DNA from 2 places in the Bacillus sp. C-3-6 genome. Region 1 is predicted to be linked to the other one. Evidence: a T-box and tRNA genes for the amino acid it is inferred to sense, from the RefSeq annotation. Region 1 holds a T-box; the other holds one or more tRNA genes.

Region 1 (15,870 bases):
TCTTGGCATAATATTACCTCCTAATTGTTCTATATATCAGCCGAACTTATTTTAAGTTGTCAAGCATTTGACGAATGCGTTTGAAGTCACCAGCGCTTACTACACCAGCTTTACGTAGTTTACGTTTAGCTTTTGTAGATTTGTTAGCGAATAAATGGCTTGTGTAAGCGTGAGAACGTTTCAGTTTACCTGATCCAGTCTTTTTGAAACGCTTTGCAGCGCCGCGATGAGTTTTTTGTTTAGGCATAGGTATTTCCTCCTCTATCTATTACTTATCGTTTTTCGGTGCTAAAACTAAGAACATACTGCGTCCTTCCATTTTAGGCTTAGATTCAACTGTACTAACTTCAGCACAAGCTTCTGAGAAGCGATCTAAAACACGTTGACCGATTTCTTTATGAGTAATGGCACGTCCTTTAAAGCGAATTGACGCTTTAACCTTGTCGCCTTTCTCTAAAAACTTGATAGCATTACGAAGTTTTGTGTTAAAGTCGTGTTCATCAATTGTTGGACTTAAACGAACTTCTTTCATGCTAATTACTTTTTGATTTTTGCGCTGCTCTTTTTCTTTCTTCTGTTGCTCAAAGCGGAATTTACCGTAGTCCATAATGCGGCATACTGGCGGTTTCGCATTTGGAGCAACTAATACTAAATCAAGATTAAGATTTGCAGCTAAGTCTAAAGCGTCATTACGAGACTTGATTCCAAGTTGATCGCCATTTGCGCCAACTAAACGTACTTCACGTGCACGAATTTGCTCGTTAATCATCATATCCTTGCTAATAGTAAGCCACCTCCAAGGTTTTCTCAGAACATATTTTGTAGTCATAGAACCCGACAAAAAAAGTGCGGGCATACGACACCCACACTTGTAAAATCTTAAGTAAGAAATACATTTACCTGCTAACTGCGAATGCGTCCATCAGGTGAGAAGCGGGTGCTTCTACTTGTTCCACAAAACAATATTCTATTATCCTTGATGAGTTTATCATAGGACATGACGTCTGTCAAGAAGACGCGATGTGTTTTACTAACAACAAGAAATATTGTAACAAACAACTAACATACTTGCAATACTTTTTTATGATAAGTGTTACATGGTTATTTTTTCTAGTTTTTCTCTTTTATATTACAAAGAAAAGCCGCGGTATACCGCGGCTTTTTCTTATCGTTTTCCTTCTACTTTAATCATGTCAACAAAAGCATCTAATGCGATTGTTTCTGATTTTTGTTCACCATATTTACGTACGTTTACGCCGTTTTCAGTTACTTCATTATCACCTACTACAAGCATGTACGGAATTTTTTGCATTTGTGCTTCACGGATTTTGTAACCGATCTTCTCTTCACGAGTGTCTAATTCAACACGGATACCAGCACGACGCAATTCGTCTTGTACTTTCTTCGCATAGTCTAAATGTACTTGCGGAGAAACTGGAATTACTTGTACTTGAACTGGAGCTAACCAAGTTGGGAATGCACCTTTGTATTCTTCAATTAAGAAGGCTACGAAGCGTTCCATAGTTGATACAACACCACGGTGAATTACAACTGGACGATGTTGCTTACCGTCTTCGCCAACATAAGTTAATTCAAAGCGTTCTGGAAGTAAGAAGTCTAATTGTACAGTTGAAAGTGTTTCGTCTTTTCCAAGAGCAGTACGAACTTGAACATCAAGTTTTGGACCGTAGAATGCCGCTTCACCTTCAGCTTCATAGTAATCAAGACCCATTTCATCCATAGCTTCTTTTAACATACCTTGTGCTTTTTCCCACATCTCATCATCCGCATAATACTTTTTAGTATCTGCTGGATCACGATAAGATAGACGGAATGAGTAGTTCTCTAAACCGAAATCTTTGTACACTTCTAGAGTTAAGTTTACAACACGTTTTAACTCTTCTTTAATTTGATCTGGACGAACGAAAATGTGCGCATCGTTTAAAGTCATTCCGCGTACACGTTGTAATCCAGATAACGCACCTGACATTTCATAACGGTGCATTGTTCCAAGTTCCGCAATACGGATTGGTAATTCACGGTAGCTGTGAATATCATTTTTATAAACCATCATATGGTGAGGACAGTTCATTGGACGAAGAACTAATTCTTCATTATCCATTTCCATTGATGGGAACATGCCATCACGGTAGTGATTCCAGTGACCAGAAGTTTCATATAACTCTCTACTTCCTAATACTGGAGTGTATACGTGATCATAGCCTAAGCTTGCTTCTTTATCAACGATGTAACGCTCGATAATACGACGAATTGTTGCACCCTTTGGTAACCAAAGTGGTAAACCTTGTCCTACTTTTTGGCTATTAGTAAATAGTTTTAATTCTTTACCTAATTTACGGTGATCGCGCTCTTTCGCTTCTTCAAGCATACGTAAGTGCTCATCTAATTCTGCTTTCTTAACGAATGCAGTACCGTAAATACGTTGTAACATTTTATTATTGCTATCGCCGCGCCAGTAAGCACCTGCAACGCTTAATAATTTAAACACTTTAATTTTCCCTGTAGATGGAAGGTGAACACCACGGCAAAGGTCGAAGAATTCGCCTTGCTCATAGATTGAAATAACTGCATCCTCTGGAAGATCGTTAATTAAATCTAATTTTAACTCATCACCAATTTCTTCAAAGCGACGAAGTGCTTCTGCACGTGGTACTTCATGACGAACGATTTCTAAGTTTTCGTTCACGATTTTTTGCATTTCTTTTTCGATTTTCTTGAAGTCTTCAACTGTAATTGCTTCTTCCATATCGATATCGTAATAGAAGCCATTTTCAATTACTGGACCAATGCCAAGCTCAAGCTTAACATCTTTATATAAACGTTTTAACGCTTGTGCTAAAAGGTGGGCTGTTGAATGGCGTAAAATATATAAGCCATCTTCAGAATCTAATGTAATAATAGAAACTGCACCATCTTCTTCGATTGGTGTAACAAGATCGATCATCTCATCGTTTAATTTTCCAGCTACAGCTTTTTTCTTTAAGCCTGGGCTAATAGAAGCTGCGATTTCTTCAGTTGTTACGCCTTTTGGAAACTCCTTCACAGCTCCATCAGGGAAAGTAATTTTAACTACATCTGCCATCACTGGTCACTCCTCTTTTTCTCAAAATAAAAAACACTCATCCCGTAAAAAGGGACGAGTGTTGAATTCGTGGTTCCACCCTTGTTCCAATTAACATAATTGTTAATTGCTCAAGTTCAACATAACGGTGTTGTCCGTTAGCAATTACTAGAAAAACCGTTCACTGCTAAAGTTTAGAGGTGGTAAGTAATAATCCCGTACTAGGAAGCTCACACCCTAAGGCTTCCCTCTCTGAAAATCGTAGAAAACTACTCATGTCCTCATCATGACATTTCGATATATTTCATTTATGTAGGTAATTATATGCTCAAAAACTTAGAAAATCAAGGGCGTTACCTTTATTTTTTAAATTTTTCACATTGCGCTCAAAATCATGTAATCCATGTAATTGGACCCGTTCTTGAAACACATTTCGCAAAGTAATAATCATATTATGGTCTTGTTCTTTCGTATATAAATAAATCTTTTTGGGCGAAATAGAAAGAAGCGGCGCAATTACTTTCGTATCAATATATACATCATTTTGCTTTAATAATTCCTCATCTATATATTGGACCAACTTCTCCTGTTTTAAACGTCTTCCTTTATCATCATAAAAGATAAAGCTTTCATCAAAAATAAGATGCACGCAGGACAAGCGTGATTTACGGCTACTTACTTGTTGCCGAAGCGTCTCAATGAACATTTGGTATTCTTGCTCCATCTTATATTCATCAATTGCCACTTCCGCAAGTTTAGCCACCATTTCCCTATATGTACGAAGACGAAAACGGATATATGATGAAAACGAGAATGAGAGCGGATCACAAAGCCAATTATTTAAAGAAGACTTAATATATGACTCAAATGCGTTACGCGTTAAATCCTGAGCTACACCTTTTCTTCTTCCCTTTAAAATCTCATGTGCCATGTGCAATATTTGATGACACTCTTCTTGTTCTTCATAAAAAAACTTTTCTTTTAAGATCGTATAAATCCACTCATTTTGTTTCACATTCACAATAAAATACACCATTACCGGCAATAAGATCTTTTCAATATAATTTGATTCACGTACTGGTATGTGAATCACCACTTTTTGTTCCTGTAAATACACACTCGTTTCCTTATATAATACTTCCGCTCTTTTCAGCAATTGTCTATATACGTGCATAGCATCATTTTTTTCTTCGAAGCAAATTTCAATCACTTTTGTCCCCCCTTTTATCCCTGCTCTAAAGGACTGTATCTATACGTTACAAATCCTATAAGAGTCCGTCCCGTGGAAGTTCACTCTTAGTAGAATTACATTTCCTATCGTTAGAAAATCCACTCAATATGGCTTGCTAATTTTATATATATTAAGGGAGGGAGAAAAAAATGATACAAGCTACTATGAATTTTTTTATTGTATACTTTACTTATTACTAAAGGGAGGTATCTGAATGTTTGAATATAAATTCGTAAAAGTCGAATTTCATTGGGGGCTCACTCGCTCAAAACTAGCTGAAGACTACCAAGAAATTATTCAAGAACATGCTAGAGATGACTGGAGGTTCGTACAGATTGTTGCCCCTACGATTGGCAGTTCTGGACAACCTGAATATTTCGATCTCATATTTGAAAAGAAAATATCACTATAATACAAAAGAGCAAGCTTCTCAGCTTGCTCTTTTACTTATGACGACGGTTTTTCCCACCAATTGGAATTGGTTTCGCTAAATATTTAATTCGTTCCATAATACGTGCTGCCTTCATTTCTTCAGCCTCACCACGTTGTGTATACGTTAAATGATGTTCCAATTGTTTAAAATCAAAATTAGACGTAAAGAACGTCGGTAAGTTTTCTAACATACGGAATTGCAAGATTGCACCAAGCACATCGTCACGCACAAAGCTCGACATCGCTTCTGCCCCGATATCATCTAACATTAAAACTTGCACGCGTTTAACCGCATCAATCTTTTCGCCAATCGAATTATCTTGAATCGAACTTTTAATTTCACGTAAAAATTCCGGGAAGTATACGAGCATCGAACTTATTTTCTTTCGAGCAAGCTCGTTCGCAATTGCTCCTAAAAGGTACGTTTTTCCTACACCAAATTTACCGTACAAATATAAACCTTGTGCTTTTTTACCTGGTTCATATGTACTTAAAAATTCATTCGCTGCGCCAATTGCATCGATACGTGCATTTAAGTCAGAAGGGTCTAAGTTTTCCATAGTTGCCTGTAAAATATCCGTTGGCATATATACACTTTGAACGAGTTTTTCATATTTCTTTCTCTCGTCATATGCTACTTTTCTAACGCAACGATCGTATTGAATATCAATCATCTTCCCTTGAATAACAAGCTTTGGCTCGTATCCTTGCAGCATATTTTTACATGCACCTAAATCCGGACAATCCACGCAACCTACACTTTGTCCAATATATTCATATAACTTCACAAGACTGCGCTCAATCATAGAAGTCGTTACTTCACCTTTATGTTCGTCTATAAATTCTTTTACACGCGGGTGCGCCATTACTTCTGCCTTTAATACTTCATATCTATTTTTAAAGTTTTCATTTTCCATTAATTTTGTAAATGAATTTTGAATATGCTCCATTTTCTCACCTCAAAGAGCGTTCATTCTCTTCTATTAATCACGCTTATATTTTTTTAACACTTCTTCTAATCGTTTTCGTTCATCTTCTAGCGTACTTGCATCTTTTTCTACACTTACATCTTTCTTCGCCGTTTCTTTCTCTTGTTCTTTCGGCTCTTCTTCCTTAAGCCAATCTGGCACCATTTCTTTTCGTACCGTTTTCTTCGCCGTACGGCCTTTTTTCTTCGTCTCAGCCCACTCTTGATATTGACGGTTCTCTTCTTTCGCTAACGCCATCGCGTCCGCTACTGTACCGACCTTTTTACGTGCCCAATGCCCAGCAATCTTCTCGACATACGTTTTCGCAAGTTTCATATCTGAGCGTAGCATAACGTAATAAATAAGTACATTCACAACTCCTGGTGTCAATTTTTGATTAATCATGACATCTTCAACGATTTGCAAGTCCGCTTTCGTTGCCTCTGCACCACCAGAAATCTCTTTCAATAGTTGTTTTGGCGAGATTTCCTCTAGCTGCTTTATTAACATCTCCTCTTGTGATGAAGGCTCTTTCTCTTTCATCGTACGTGCAGCATGAGGCTGTACTCTTTCACTTAGTACCGGTAATGCTTGACCATTTTCAAATTGATACCAATCGCGCGCTCCTTTTCTAAGCCTTTCCATATCAATTGTTTGCATCTCTGTCACCGCACCAAGAACGATATTTTGCATCGATAACACATCTACACCATACACGTAAGCAAGTGTTATAACGCAGTCTCTTACTTGATCTGTAATCGCCTTTTTAGGAACAAGAGCGGACAATCCATCTACAAATAAAGAGAAATCAAAGAAATCATTCCAAACTTTCGGAGCGTCTCCCTTCTCGTTACTTGGCATAGTTGTCGTTTTTGGAATACGAAGGTCTTCTTGCGCATGCTCAAGCTGTCCTGGATTAAACGAACCAAACACATCATTGAAAGAGCGCGTAACATTTTCATAAGAAGCAAAATCAAATTCTTCTTCTAAGAAATATTGCTTTACTTGATTATATTTTGTCCGACTCAATCGATTGTATAAAAAGATACTTAAAACAATATCATCAAAAAACTGCTTCGGAGATAAAGGTGGTTGCAACTCATATATGAACATTCGAATATCTTTTTCTTTCTTAATATATACCTTCAAAAGCCCAATTGCCTCTAACTTTACTCGTTCCTCATATATTTCAGGAAGTTGCATTTGCATAGTCACCATAAGGGAATGATGTGTATTCTCTTTTCCAAATACACGATCTTGCTCTAGCTCCCCCCATAGTGTCATGTATAAGCTAAAAGCTCTACTACCTATTAACGGCTGATACAACATCGTTAATACTTTTCGGTCGTAATTATGCAGTAGCCCTTTCGCACTTACTTTATAACGATCAATCGGCAATAGCTCCATCCATGACTGTTTTTCCATTCTTGCTTTTCCTTTCTCTCATCCAATCTATCCTCTACTTCATTCCTTCTATCTTCATTATATAAATTCTTAGTGAAAAAGAGCTATTAGCTTTCGCTTCTAGCTCTCTTATCCTATTACTTACGGTATGTAAAGAGAATAAAATACAACTTCTACTCTCTTTCTTTTTGCAGTATATCTTTTAATTCTTCAATAAATACATTTAAATCTTTAAATTGACGATATACAGAAGCAAAACGTACATAAGCAACATCATCAATATCGCGAAGTTCTTCCATAACAATTTCACCAATCATATCACTTTTCACTTCTGATATACCTAAATTACGCAGTTCACGTTCCACGCTTTGTGTTACTTCTTCTAATTGTCTTAAAGATACTGGTCTTTTTTCACACGCTTTAATTAAACCGCGTAAAATCTTTTCTTTATTAAACTCTTCTCGTGTGCCTTCTTTTTTAACAACGATAAGAGGTGACTCTTCTACCCTTTCAAAGGTCGTAAAGCGACTTAAACAACTTTCACACTCTCTTCTTCTTCGAATAGAGCGCCCCTCGTCTACCGGACGCGAATCTAACACTCTTGTACCATTATGAGAACAGGATGGACAACGCAATTCATTCACTCCTTTACACTATACTCTTTATTTTTCTCTACTCAATTCACCTAAAATATATATACAATATTATATAACTCATTCTAACTCTCTTACCACTTTAAGTTTCAGCGCATCACTTTATCATCTCATACTTAAAAATAAGATGGTATATAGGGCACTACCTCATTTGCAAGAGTCCAATGTATTCAACTAACGAGTACGTTATATTTTTCCTTTTTTATAAACTAAAAAAGAGGTGCATTATACACCTCTTTACATTTTAAATCAATTATGTTCTTTTTTAAAGAGCTTTTGTTTCTCTCTGCTTAATTTCGAAGCTACCAGTGCCTCGAGGAAGCTCGATGCTCTCACGCGTTTTCGCGTTTAAACCTTCTGCAATATATTCTGCAGCAACATTTGGATCAATACGATCCCCACAAGTATAAACATCAATACTTGCGTAACCGTGCTCCGGAAAGCTATGAATTGTTAAATGTGATTCTGAGATAATTACTACTCCACTTACACCTTGTGGTGCAAATTTATGGAAAGCAACCTCACGCACTTCAGCACCAGCTCTTAGTGCTGCATCCACAAATAATTGTTCAATATACGGCATGTCATTAAGCTTGTCGAAATCGCAATCCCAAAGTTCAGCGATCACGTGACGACCCATCGTATCCATAGTATCCATTCTACAGTTCCCCCTTGTAAATTTATTCTAACTGTTCGAATTGAAAACTAATTTGCAATTTGGCTTGCTCCACTACCACGGGGGAAAGTTAGTCCAGAGAGGTCCTAACCCTTTAAGTAGTGACTACGTACCTCAGCTCTTAAGTTTACGAGTGTTAGTATACTTTGTTTATTTTCATTTTGCAACAACAGTTTTTTCGATTTTCTGTCATATTTTCCTCTTTACTTTTCCCTAAAAAAAATAAACGATTCACAAATTCAGTAATCACAACGTTTCGTGGTATGTCCACTTTTTAAAATATACTTATATAATTTTTTTCCTTTTCAGAAAAAAATAAAAAAAGAGGGCAAATATTGCCTTGCCCTCTCCTCCCTTATTCACTTAAATGTGTTGTACATTTTCTTGTTTCGCTAACTCTTCAACAACTAACGTTACAAGATCTACAACACGACGAGAGTAGCCCCACTCGTTATCATACCAAGCAAGTACTTTCACTTTACGATCACCCATTACCATTGTAGATAAACCATCGATAATAGCTGAATGTGTATTTGTATTAAAGTCGATAGATACTAAAGGCTCTTCGCTGAATTCTACAATACCTTTTAACGCACCGTTTGCAACAGTTTTGAATGCATCATTAATAGCTTCAACTGTCACATCGCGTTTTACATCTACTACTAAGTCAACAAGAGACACGTTTGGTGTTGGTACACGAAGTGCCATACCATGAAGTTTTCCGTTTAAGTGCGGAAGAACTTTTGCTAGCGCTTTCGCAGCACCTGTCGTTGTCGGAATGATTGATTGTCCGCAAGCACGTGCTCTTCTTAAATCTTTATGTGGGTTATCAATATTTTTTTGGTCATTTGTATAAGCGTGAACTGTCGTCATTAAACCGTTTTCAATTCCAAACTGCTCATCTAACACCTTCACAACAGGCGCTAAACAGTTTGTTGTACAAGATGCATTTGAAATAACAGTATGTTTTGTAATATCTAATTGGTCTTCGTTCACACCAACTACAATTGTTACATCTTCATTTTTACCAGGCGCTGTTAAAATTACTTTTTTCGCTCCAGCTTCAACGTGAAGAATTGCTTTTTCTTTTGAATTAAATTTACCAGTTGCTTCAATTACAACTTCAACACCTAAATCTGTCCAAGGCAATTCCTTTGGATCGCGGTTGTTTAAAAGGCGAATCATTTTTCCATCAACTAATAAGTGATCTTCAAATGCTTCTACTGTTCCGTCAAACTTGCCATGAACTGTATCATATTTAATTAAGTGTGCTAACGTTTCAGATGGATAGCTTGCATTGATTGCTACAATTTCGAATGCGCTTTCTTTTATTGCTTGACGAAATACCATTCTCCCAATACGTCCAAATCCATTAATTGCCACACGAGTCATAATATGTTATCCCCCTTGAATGCGTTATACTATTTATCTCCAATCCCAATAATAGTATAACACAAAAAGGAGATATGTCACTAAGCATTTTCATTAATTTCACAATTTTTTAGTCAATAATGTTCCACTTCTTTAAAATTACCTGCAATTGTGTTTTCGTTCCCATAATTGTGCCATCATTATTTATCACTTCATCTGCATTTTTCACTTTTTCTTCTAACGGCATTTGAGATTGAATACGAGCTGTTGCTTCTTCTTCTGAAAAGTTATTTCGTTTCATTAAACGTTCTAATTGCGTATGCGGCTTAACCGCTACAACTAAAATGCGGTCAACGAGACTTGTTAATTTGCTTTCAAATAAGAGAGGAATATCTAACACAACCGCTTGCATACCTTCTTTTATGTACATTTCCTTTTTCCTATTCATTTCCTCACGCACTGCAGGATGCACAATTTTATTTAACTGCAATCGTTTTTCTTCATTATAGAAAACGATGCTTCCCAATCTTGGACGATCTAGTTCCCCATCTTGTTGTAACACTTCCGCTCCAAACACTTCTACTATTTTGTTATATGCTGGTTTTCCTTGTTCTACAACTTCTCTTGCAATAACATCTGCATCAATAACTGGTATACTTAGCTCACGAAACATTTCTGATACCGTACTTTTTCCGCTTGCAATGCCTCCCGTTAATCCAATTACTACTGTCATAATAATCCTCCTCATAATAAAAGGCGCGAAACCAATGTTCCACGCCCATACTTACATTTTCCAAATTCCAATTATAATCAGTAATACCCCAGGCAGGAATGTAAATTTTTGTAACCACTTCATATTCGATAAAACCGTTCCAAGTTTCATTCCAATAAATAAAAACAAAGAACTCATAATTGCAACTAATATCGCCATCATAGCGGGTGCATACCCTAATAAAGATGCACCAATTCCGGCACCAAATGAGTCTACAGAAAGAGCGATACCAAGAAGCAATGCCTCTCCTGCAGAAATGGTGCCTGATTTATCAAAATCTGCTACAGTCGGTTTCCGTAAAATTTGAATCACTAGCCCTAGCGAGGCAATCTCTAATTTCCAGACCTTCTCCTCTTGCTTCGGTTCTTCTTTTTTTTCACTTCGAAAAAATTGATACAATACCCAAATCCCTATTCCAATAAGAACAAGCCCACCGATACGCGTTGCGATAACAGGTGAAAATACTTTCGCGATCATATGTCCAATTCCCATTGAAACAAGCATAACAGCCGCTGAACACATTCCGATAATTATAATTGATCTTAGTGGAATTCTTACGCTTCTTAAACCATATGTTAGCCCTACACTACAGCTATCTAAGCTTAATGTAAAAGCTAATAAAATAAGAGATAAATAAAGGTACATCGGTAAGCTCCTCCCTTATACATAGCTCTGCTGTATGTATATGACAAATGCCTATCCGATGTTATCTCTTTTCTATATTCTTGGCTGACAAATTGGGCAGTAATGCGTTCCTCGCCCGCCAACAACTGTTTTTTCTAATATCGTACCGCAAGTTACACACGGTTCTCCTTTTTTTCCGTATACATTTAGGAGTTCTTGGAACGAACCAATTTGCCCTTGTGAGTTGATATACGTTCGAATTGTACTTCCGCCACGCTTCACTGCTTCTCCTAGCGTTGTAACCGTAGCCTCATAAATTCGCTCAATTTCTTCTTTTGTCAAAGACGACGCTTCTCGTTCCGGATGAATTTGAGAACGGAATAAAACTTCATCCACATATATATTTCCAAGCCCTACTAAAAGACGCTGATCCAATAGCACAACTTTTATTTTACGATTTGTCTTTTGCAATCTTTCTTGTAAATACTGTGGTGTCAATTCAGCATCAAACGGCTCCGGCCCTAAGTCAGCAAGAGGCATTTTGTTCATCTCTTCACCTTTCTTAAAGAGATGCATCGTACCAAACTTTCTCACATCTTTATAATGTAATTCAGTTCCATCTGTAAATAAGAAACGGACGTGCGTATGTTTATCAATAGGCTCATCCTCTTGATGTAGTAAAAACTTACCTTCCATACGCAAATGTGAAACAATAACATAATTTGTTACATATAGAAGCAAAAACTTTCCTCTTCGCTTTATATTTTCAATCTTCTCGCCTTTTAGCATTTCTTTAAAGATTTCTGCATCATCTGGTCGTTTCACTATTTTTGGATAAGTAACAATAACATCTTCAATCGTTTTTCCTGTTACAAGATTTTCAAGTGTCCGTCTGACGTTTTCAACCTCTGGTAATTCAGGCATTTCATCACTTCCTTATTTTGCGTCGTACCAAGTTGGACCGTAAGAATAATCAACTTTCAGCGGAACTGCGAGTTCAATCGCATGCTCCATTACTTCAGGTACAAGCTGCTCTAATTTTTCAATTTCTTCTTTTGGTGCTTCAAATATTAATTCATCGTGTACTTGCAGAAGAAGACGCGCTTGTAATCCTTCTTCTTCTAAACGATCTGCCATAATAATCATCGCTTTTTTAATAATATCTGCTGCAGTACCTTGAATTGGTGTATTCATCGCTGTACGCTCAGCAAAGCTACGTAAATTGAAATTACGACTCGTAATTTCTGGAATATAACGACGACGATTTAATAATGTAGCCACATATCCTTTTTGTTTCGCATCTTTTACGATGTCCTCCATGTATTCTTGTACACCAGGGAAACTTTCTAAATACTTTTCAATAAATTCCGCTGCTGCTTTTCTTGTAATTCCTAAGTTTTGTGAAAGACCATAATCACTAATACCATACACAATTCCGAAGTTAACAGCTTTCGCTTGTCGTCTCATATTTGAAGTTACTTCATCTTTTTCAACGCCAAATACATCCATAGCTGTTTTCGTATGAATATCCATGTCATGCTGGAATGCTTCAACTAGCCCTTTATCATTTGCAATATGAGCTAATACACGCAGTTCGATTTGTGAATAATCAGCCGCATACATAATCCAACCTTCTTCTGATGGAACAAATGCCTGACGAATCTTTCTTCCTTCTTCTAATCGAATCGGGATATTTTGCAAGTTCGGATCCGTTGAACTTAATCGACCTGTTTGCGTTAACACTTGATTGAAACGAGTATGGATTTTAGATGAATCTTCATGTACAACTTTCAGTAAACCTTCAATATAAGTTGAATTTAGTTTCCCTAATTGACGATAATGTAAAATATTTGGAATAATTTCATGGCGATCCATAAGCTTGTCTAATACATCAGCTGACGTAGAATAACCTGTTTTCGTCTTTTTGATAACCGGTAAGTTTAAGTTCTCAAACAGAATTACACCAAGCTGCTTCGGTGAATTAATATTAAATTCTGTTCCCGCAAGCTTATAAATTTCCTGTTCCATTTCCTTTAATCTACCTGCAAGTTCTTCTCCCATATTACGAAGACGCTCCGTATCAACTTTTACACCTTTTACTTCCATATCAGCTAATACACGCGCAAGTGGCAATTCTAACTCTGTAAACAGTTCATATTGCTCATTCTTCTTTAACTCTTCAACGAATGTTTGCTTTACATCATATAATACATGCACTTTACGAGCCACATGCTCCGCTACTACTTCTAACTCTGGAACAGCACGCTTCGCACCTTTTCCGTAAACTTCTTCATCTGATTTCACAGCATGCGTTTCTTTCATTTTCGCTACAGTACGGAAATCTTTATCTGTATCAGCCGGGTCAAGTAAATAAGCAGCGATTAATAGATCAAAGTCAATCCCTTGCATATCTATCCCATTCCATTTCAGTGCAACGATTGCTCGCTTCGCATCAAATGTATGCTTTCTCATTTCTCCATTTGCAAGCCATGCTTTAAATGCATCCGACGCAAGAGCAATATCCTTCTGAATAAAGTAGCAACCATTTTCATTTTGAATACCAAAGCCTTGAATGTCCGCCTTATGATAATTATCTTCTTGCACTTCTACGATAAGCGCACTATCTTGCTGAAGCATTTCTTCTGTAACTTCTTCCACAATATCAAATGTAATATCATCTAATTCAGCTGGAGCTGTTTCTTCTGGCGTAACGCCTAATTTATTTAAAAGAGATGTAAATCCTAAACTCTCGAACATTGGAATCACATCACTTGCTTCATATCCTTTATACGCCATATCATCCACATGAACTGTAATCGGCGCATCTGTAATAATAGTCGCTAGATCTTTACTCATAAGAGCTTGTTCTTTATTTTCTTCCAGTTTTTCTTTTAATTTCTTCCCGCTTACTCGATCTAGATTTTCATACACTTCTTCAACCGTTCCAAACTGTGTTAACAATTTAATCGCCGTTTTTTCACCAACTCCTGGTACACCCGGAATATTATCTGATTGGTCTCCCATTAAACCTTTCATATCGATAATTTGCTTTGGTGATAAGCTATATTTTTCAAATAAAGATTCTTTCGTATATTCATCTACTTCCGTAATCCCTTTTCGCGGAATACATACAAGCGTGTTATCAGAAACAAGTTGAAGTAAATCTTTATCTCCTGAAATAACTTTTACACTTGCTCCTTGTTCACTCGCTTCTTTTGCTAGCGTTCCCATAATATCATCCGCTTCATAATTTTCTAATTCATAACGCGGTACATTGAACGCATCCAGCATCTCACGAATAAACGGGAACTGCTCTGATAATTCAGGTGGAGTCTTTTGACGTCCTCCTTTATACTCACTATACGTTTTATGACGGAAGGTTGTTTTGCCTGCATCAAACGCCACTAACATATGAGTTGGCTTTTCTTCCTCTAATATTCTCATTAACATCATTGTAAAACCGTAAATTGCGTTCGTATGTATACCTTTGTCGTTATTTAAAAGCGGTAGTGCAAAGAAAGCACGATACGCGATATTATTACCATCTACTAATACGACCTTTTTTTCCAAAATTGAAACCTCCCCATACAAATTTGAAATGATTTTTTTCACAGAAAAAAACCGTTCCTTTCCTCTCTCTATATTAACATGACTAATAGAGAGAAGAAAAATAACGGTTATTTTCTTTCATATATAAAACAGACTTATATTGGCATAAAGGGAAGTGACGAGAACAGCTTAACTATTCTCGTCCAAAATTACTCCTTGGATGAAGGGGTTTTCATGTATTATATTAACAGAGCTTTATTAATATTTAATTAAGCCATTGTTAATATATTGTAAACATCCTTCATCCTATTTTTCAGTTGCTGATTTTGGTAAAACAACTGTAAATGTTGTCCCTTCCCCAACTTCACTATCCACTGTAATTGTACCGTGATGCGCCTCTACTAAATGCTTTACAATTGATAATCCAAGGCCTGTACCACCAGTATTTCTACTTCTCGCTTTATCCACTCGGTAAAAGCGTTCAAAAATACGTGGAATTTCCTCTTTACTAATACCAATTCCAGTATCCGATACTTTTATATAAGCATTATACTTATCTTCCGCTAACTCTACTGAAACAACGCCTCCAGCCGGTGTATATACGATCGCGTTATTTATTAAATTAATAAAGATTTGTTTCAAACGACTTGGATCTCCAATAACAGAAGCACGTTTTAATACATTCACTTGTAAAGAGATTTCTTTTTCTCCTGCTTTATTATCAAGCACCATATGAATATCTTCAAGCAGCCCCTTCATGTCAACGGTTCCCATATTTAATTTAAATCCTTGTTGTTCGATCTTTGACAAATCTAATAAATCTTCAATTAATCCTTGCATGCGCTCACTTTCTTTTAAAATAATGTGCAAGAAATGTTCGCAGAATTTTTTATTATCCATCGCTCCGTCTAAGAGTGTTTCTGAAAAACCTTTAATAGAAGTAATCGGTGTCTTTAATTCATGAGAAACATTCGCTAAAAAGTCTTTTCTCATTTGTTCTAATTTCTTTAACTCTGTTATGTCATGGAATACGAGAACAATCCCTTTCCATTCATGGTTTGTCCCGATAATCGGCGCTCCATATACTTCGAAATGCTTCCGCTCAATT
Region 2 (3,176 bases), 290 kb from region 1:
TTCTTTGCGAGTACTAGTATTCACACTCATTGCTATAGGTACTATCTTTGGCACAATAGATGTCGTTAGTGTAGCTTTTGCTGAACATCAAGGAAACGCAGTAGCTGCTAGCTTTGTACTTTCTGTCTATGCAATCGGTTCATGCCTGGCAGGCCTTATTTTCGGTACTCTTAAACTCAATGCTCCACCCTATAATCATTTTTTAATAGCAGTCACACTTTCCATGATAACAATGCTGCCACTATTTTTCGTAAATACTATTGCTTGGCTAATAGTTATTGTCTTCTTTGCAGGACTATCTGTCGCTCCTACTATGATTATTACTATGGGGCTTGTGGAAAGAATCGTACCTGAATCAAAAATAACAGAAGGAATGACTTGGGCAATTACAGGACTTGGAATTGGAGTCTCCCTAGGATCAGCGATAGCTGGTTTAGTTATTGATAATTTTGGAGCTCGAGCAGGATTTAGTGTGGCTATTATAGCAGGAGGCCTTGCCTTCACTATTGCACTTTTAGGATACAAAACTCTTCACTTCGCATATAATCATGCTGTTATTAAACAAGATGGACATTCAATAGAGAGTTAAAACATGTTCAAAAAATAGGATTATCTCTTCTTATGCATGAGAAAAGGTAATCCTATTTTAAACTTATTATTTATAATCTGTCATAGCTTCTTCTATATCTATACACAACAAAAAAGAGATAGCAGTTTATGCTATCTCTTTTAGTATGACCCGTACGGGATTCGAACCCGTGTTACCGCCGTGAAAGGGCGGTGTCTTAACCACTTGACCAACGGGCCAATTACTGGCAGAGAAGAAGGGATTCGAACCCTCGCACCGCGTTCGCGATCTACTCCCTTAGCAGGGGAGCCCCTTGAGCCACTTGGGTACTTCTCTATAAATATGGCTCCGCAGGTAGGACTCGAACCTACGACCGATCGGTTAACAGCCGATAGCTCTACCACTGAGCTACTGCGGAACAATTATGGTGGGCCTAAATGGACTCGAACCATCGACCTCACGCTTATCAGGCGTGCGCTCTAACCAGCTGAGCTATAGGCCCATAATTGAAAAGCGGGTGAAGAGAATCGAACTCTCGACCAGAGCTTGGAAGGCTCTTGTTTTACCACTAAACTACACCCGCATTAAATTGAAAATGGTGAGCCATGAAGGATTCGAACCTTCGACCCTCTGATTAAAAGTCAGATGCTCTACCAACTGAGCTAATGGCTCATTTTGAAAGTGGTGCCGGCTAGAGGACTTGAACCCCCAACCTACTGATTACAAGTCAGTTGCTCTACCAATTGAGCTAAGCCGGCTTGCGACTTCAAAATGGTGGCTCGGGACGGAATCGAACCGCCGACACGAGGATTTTCAGTCCTCTGCTCTACCGACTGAGCTACCGAGCCTTATTAAAATGGCGGTCCCGACCGGGGTCGAACCGGCGATCTCCTGCGTGACAGGCAGGCATGTTAACCACTACACCACGGGACCATTTGGTTGCGGGGACAGGATTTGAACCTGCGACCTTCGGGTTATGAGCCCGACGAGCTACCGTACTGCTCCACCCCGCGATGATATAATATGTAATTTAAGAAAAAATGGAGGAGGTAGAGGGATTCGAACCCCCGCGCGACTCTCGCCGCCTGTCGGTTTTCAAGACCGATCCCTTCAGCCGAACTTGGGTATACCTCCGAGATATAAACCTTTAGTGGTGGACCTTGTAGGACTCGAACCTACGACCGGACGGTTATGAGCCGTCTGCTCTAACCAGCTGAGCTAAAGGTCCTTTATGGTAGCGGCGGAGGGGATCGAACCCCCGACCTCACGGGTATGAACCGTACGCTCTAGCCAGCTGAGCTACACCGCCATAAATGATATTAAAATAAGTGGAGCCTAGCGGGATCGAACCGCTGACCTCCTGCGTGCAAGGCAGGCGCTCTCCCAGCTGAGCTAAGGCCCCATGTTTTTGGGAATATCGGGAAGACAGGATTTGAACCTGCGACCCCCTGGTCCCAAACCAGGTGCTCTACCAAGCTGAGCCACTTCCCGTTAATAAAAGCGCGCCCGAGAGGAGTCGAACCCCTAACCTCTTGATCCGTAGTCAAACGCTCTATCCAATTGAGCTACGGGCGCATATGGTGCCGAGGGCGGGGGTCGAACCCGCACGGTGGTCACCCACCGCAGGATTTTAAGTCCTGTGCGTCTGCCTGTTCCGCCACCCCGGCATGTCATATTGAAAATTGGAGCGGAAGACGGGATTCGAACCCGCGACCCCAACCTTGGCAAGGTTGTATTCTACCACTGAACTACTTCCGCAAGACATGTTTGAGATATTTTATTAAAAGTGCGGGTGAAGGGAGTCGAACCCCCACGCCAAAGGCGCTAGATCCTAAGTCTAGTGCGTCTGCCAATTCCGCCACACCCGCATATTAATATTTTAAGAAAAAATGGGGCGACTGATGGGAATCGAACCCACGAATGCCGGAGCCACAATCCGGTGCGTTAACCACTTCGCCACAACCGCCATGATTTTCTGGTGCCGACTAGAGGACTTGAACCCCCAACCTACTGATTACAAGTCAGTTGCTCTACCAATTGAGCTAAGTCGGCTAAATGGTGGAGGATGACGGGATCGAACCGCCGACCCCCTGCTTGTAAGGCAGGTGCTCTCCCAGCTGAGCTAATCCTCCATTTGCCTGGCAACGTCCTACTCTCACAGGGACAAGGTCCCAACTACCATCGGCGCTAGAGAGCTTAACTTCCGTGTTCGGTATGGGAACGGGTGTGACTTCTCTGCCATCATTACCAGACTGTATTCATTTAAGACAAGAATTATTGTAACTCATTTAACTTCTAAAGTCAACAAGTTTTTTATATTCTTTCAAAACTAGATAACATTGCTTCATATTATATGGTTAAGTCCTCGATCTATTAGTATTCGTCAGCTCCACATGTCACCATGCTTCCACCTCGAACCTATCAACCTGATCATCTTTCAGGGATCTTACTAGCTTACGCTATGGGAAATCTCATCTTGAGGGGGGCTTCATGCTTAGATGCTTTCAGCACTTATCCCTTCCGCACATAGCTACCCAGCTATGCCCTTGGCAGAACAACTGGTACACCAGCGGTGCGTCCATCCCGGTCCTCTCGTACTAAGGACAGC

Evidence for each region. A T-box is a leader RNA that pairs with one kind of tRNA and senses whether it is charged. The one in region 1 lies ahead of thrS (threonine--tRNA ligase), so its partner is inferred to be a tRNA-Thr.
Region 2: it encodes a tRNA-Thr, which carries the amino acid that the T-box ahead of thrS (threonine--tRNA ligase) is inferred to sense. The anticodon was not compared.

Annotation. Positions count from the first base shown of each region.
Region 1 is NZ_CM137247.1:4,334,963-4,350,832, forward strand. Features, by position in the region: gene rplT (50S ribosomal protein L20) at 1-9, opposite strand, end outside; gene rpmI (50S ribosomal protein L35) at 47-247, opposite strand; gene infC (translation initiation factor IF-3) at 269-772, opposite strand; ribosomal protein L20 leader region at 835-955, opposite strand; gene thrS (threonine--tRNA ligase) at 1,166-3,103, opposite strand; T-box leader at 3,151-3,379, opposite strand; gene ytxC (putative sporulation protein YtxC) at 3,411-4,292, opposite strand; gene ACW0JX_RS22275 (DUF4177 domain-containing protein) at 4,528-4,725, shown strand; gene dnaI (primosomal protein DnaI) at 4,757-5,695, opposite strand; gene ACW0JX_RS22285 (replication initiation and membrane attachment family protein) at 5,729-7,138, opposite strand; gene nrdR (transcriptional regulator NrdR) at 7,291-7,752, opposite strand; gene speD (adenosylmethionine decarboxylase) at 8,036-8,419, opposite strand; gene ACW0JX_RS22300 (glyceraldehyde-3-phosphate dehydrogenase) at 8,810-9,838, opposite strand; gene coaE (dephospho-CoA kinase) at 9,948-10,550, opposite strand; gene ytaF (sporulation membrane protein YtaF) at 10,602-11,234, opposite strand; gene mutM (DNA-formamidopyrimidine glycosylase) at 11,307-12,137, opposite strand; gene polA (DNA polymerase I) at 12,150-14,783, opposite strand; gene phoR (sensory box histidine kinase PhoR) at 15,069-15,870, opposite strand, start outside.
Region 2 is NZ_CM137247.1:4,633,222-4,636,397, forward strand. Features, by position in the region: gene ACW0JX_RS23815 (MFS transporter) at 1-589, shown strand, start outside; tRNA gene ACW0JX_RS23820 (tRNA-Glu) at 736-807, opposite strand; tRNA gene ACW0JX_RS23825 (tRNA-Ser) at 814-904, opposite strand; tRNA gene ACW0JX_RS23830 (tRNA-Asn) at 912-986, opposite strand; tRNA gene ACW0JX_RS23835 (tRNA-Ile) at 994-1,070, opposite strand; tRNA gene ACW0JX_RS23840 (tRNA-Gly) at 1,081-1,151, opposite strand; tRNA gene ACW0JX_RS23845 (tRNA-Lys) at 1,165-1,240, opposite strand; tRNA gene ACW0JX_RS23850 (tRNA-Thr) at 1,251-1,326, opposite strand; tRNA gene ACW0JX_RS23855 (tRNA-Phe) at 1,341-1,416, opposite strand; tRNA gene ACW0JX_RS23860 (tRNA-Asp) at 1,426-1,501, opposite strand; tRNA gene ACW0JX_RS23865 (tRNA-Met) at 1,505-1,581, opposite strand; tRNA gene ACW0JX_RS23870 (tRNA-Ser) at 1,610-1,702, opposite strand; tRNA gene ACW0JX_RS23875 (tRNA-Ile) at 1,720-1,796, opposite strand; tRNA gene ACW0JX_RS23880 (tRNA-Met) at 1,801-1,877, opposite strand; tRNA gene ACW0JX_RS23885 (tRNA-Ala) at 1,898-1,970, opposite strand; tRNA gene ACW0JX_RS23890 (tRNA-Pro) at 1,986-2,059, opposite strand; tRNA gene ACW0JX_RS23895 (tRNA-Arg) at 2,070-2,143, opposite strand; tRNA gene ACW0JX_RS23900 (tRNA-Leu) at 2,147-2,235, opposite strand; tRNA gene ACW0JX_RS23905 (tRNA-Gly) at 2,252-2,326, opposite strand; tRNA gene ACW0JX_RS23910 (tRNA-Leu) at 2,356-2,436, opposite strand; tRNA gene ACW0JX_RS23915 (tRNA-His) at 2,459-2,534, opposite strand; tRNA gene ACW0JX_RS23920 (tRNA-Thr) at 2,545-2,620, opposite strand; tRNA gene ACW0JX_RS23925 (tRNA-Val) at 2,625-2,700, opposite strand; rRNA gene rrf (5S ribosomal RNA) at 2,705-2,820, opposite strand; rRNA gene ACW0JX_RS23935 (23S ribosomal RNA) at 2,922-3,176, opposite strand, start outside.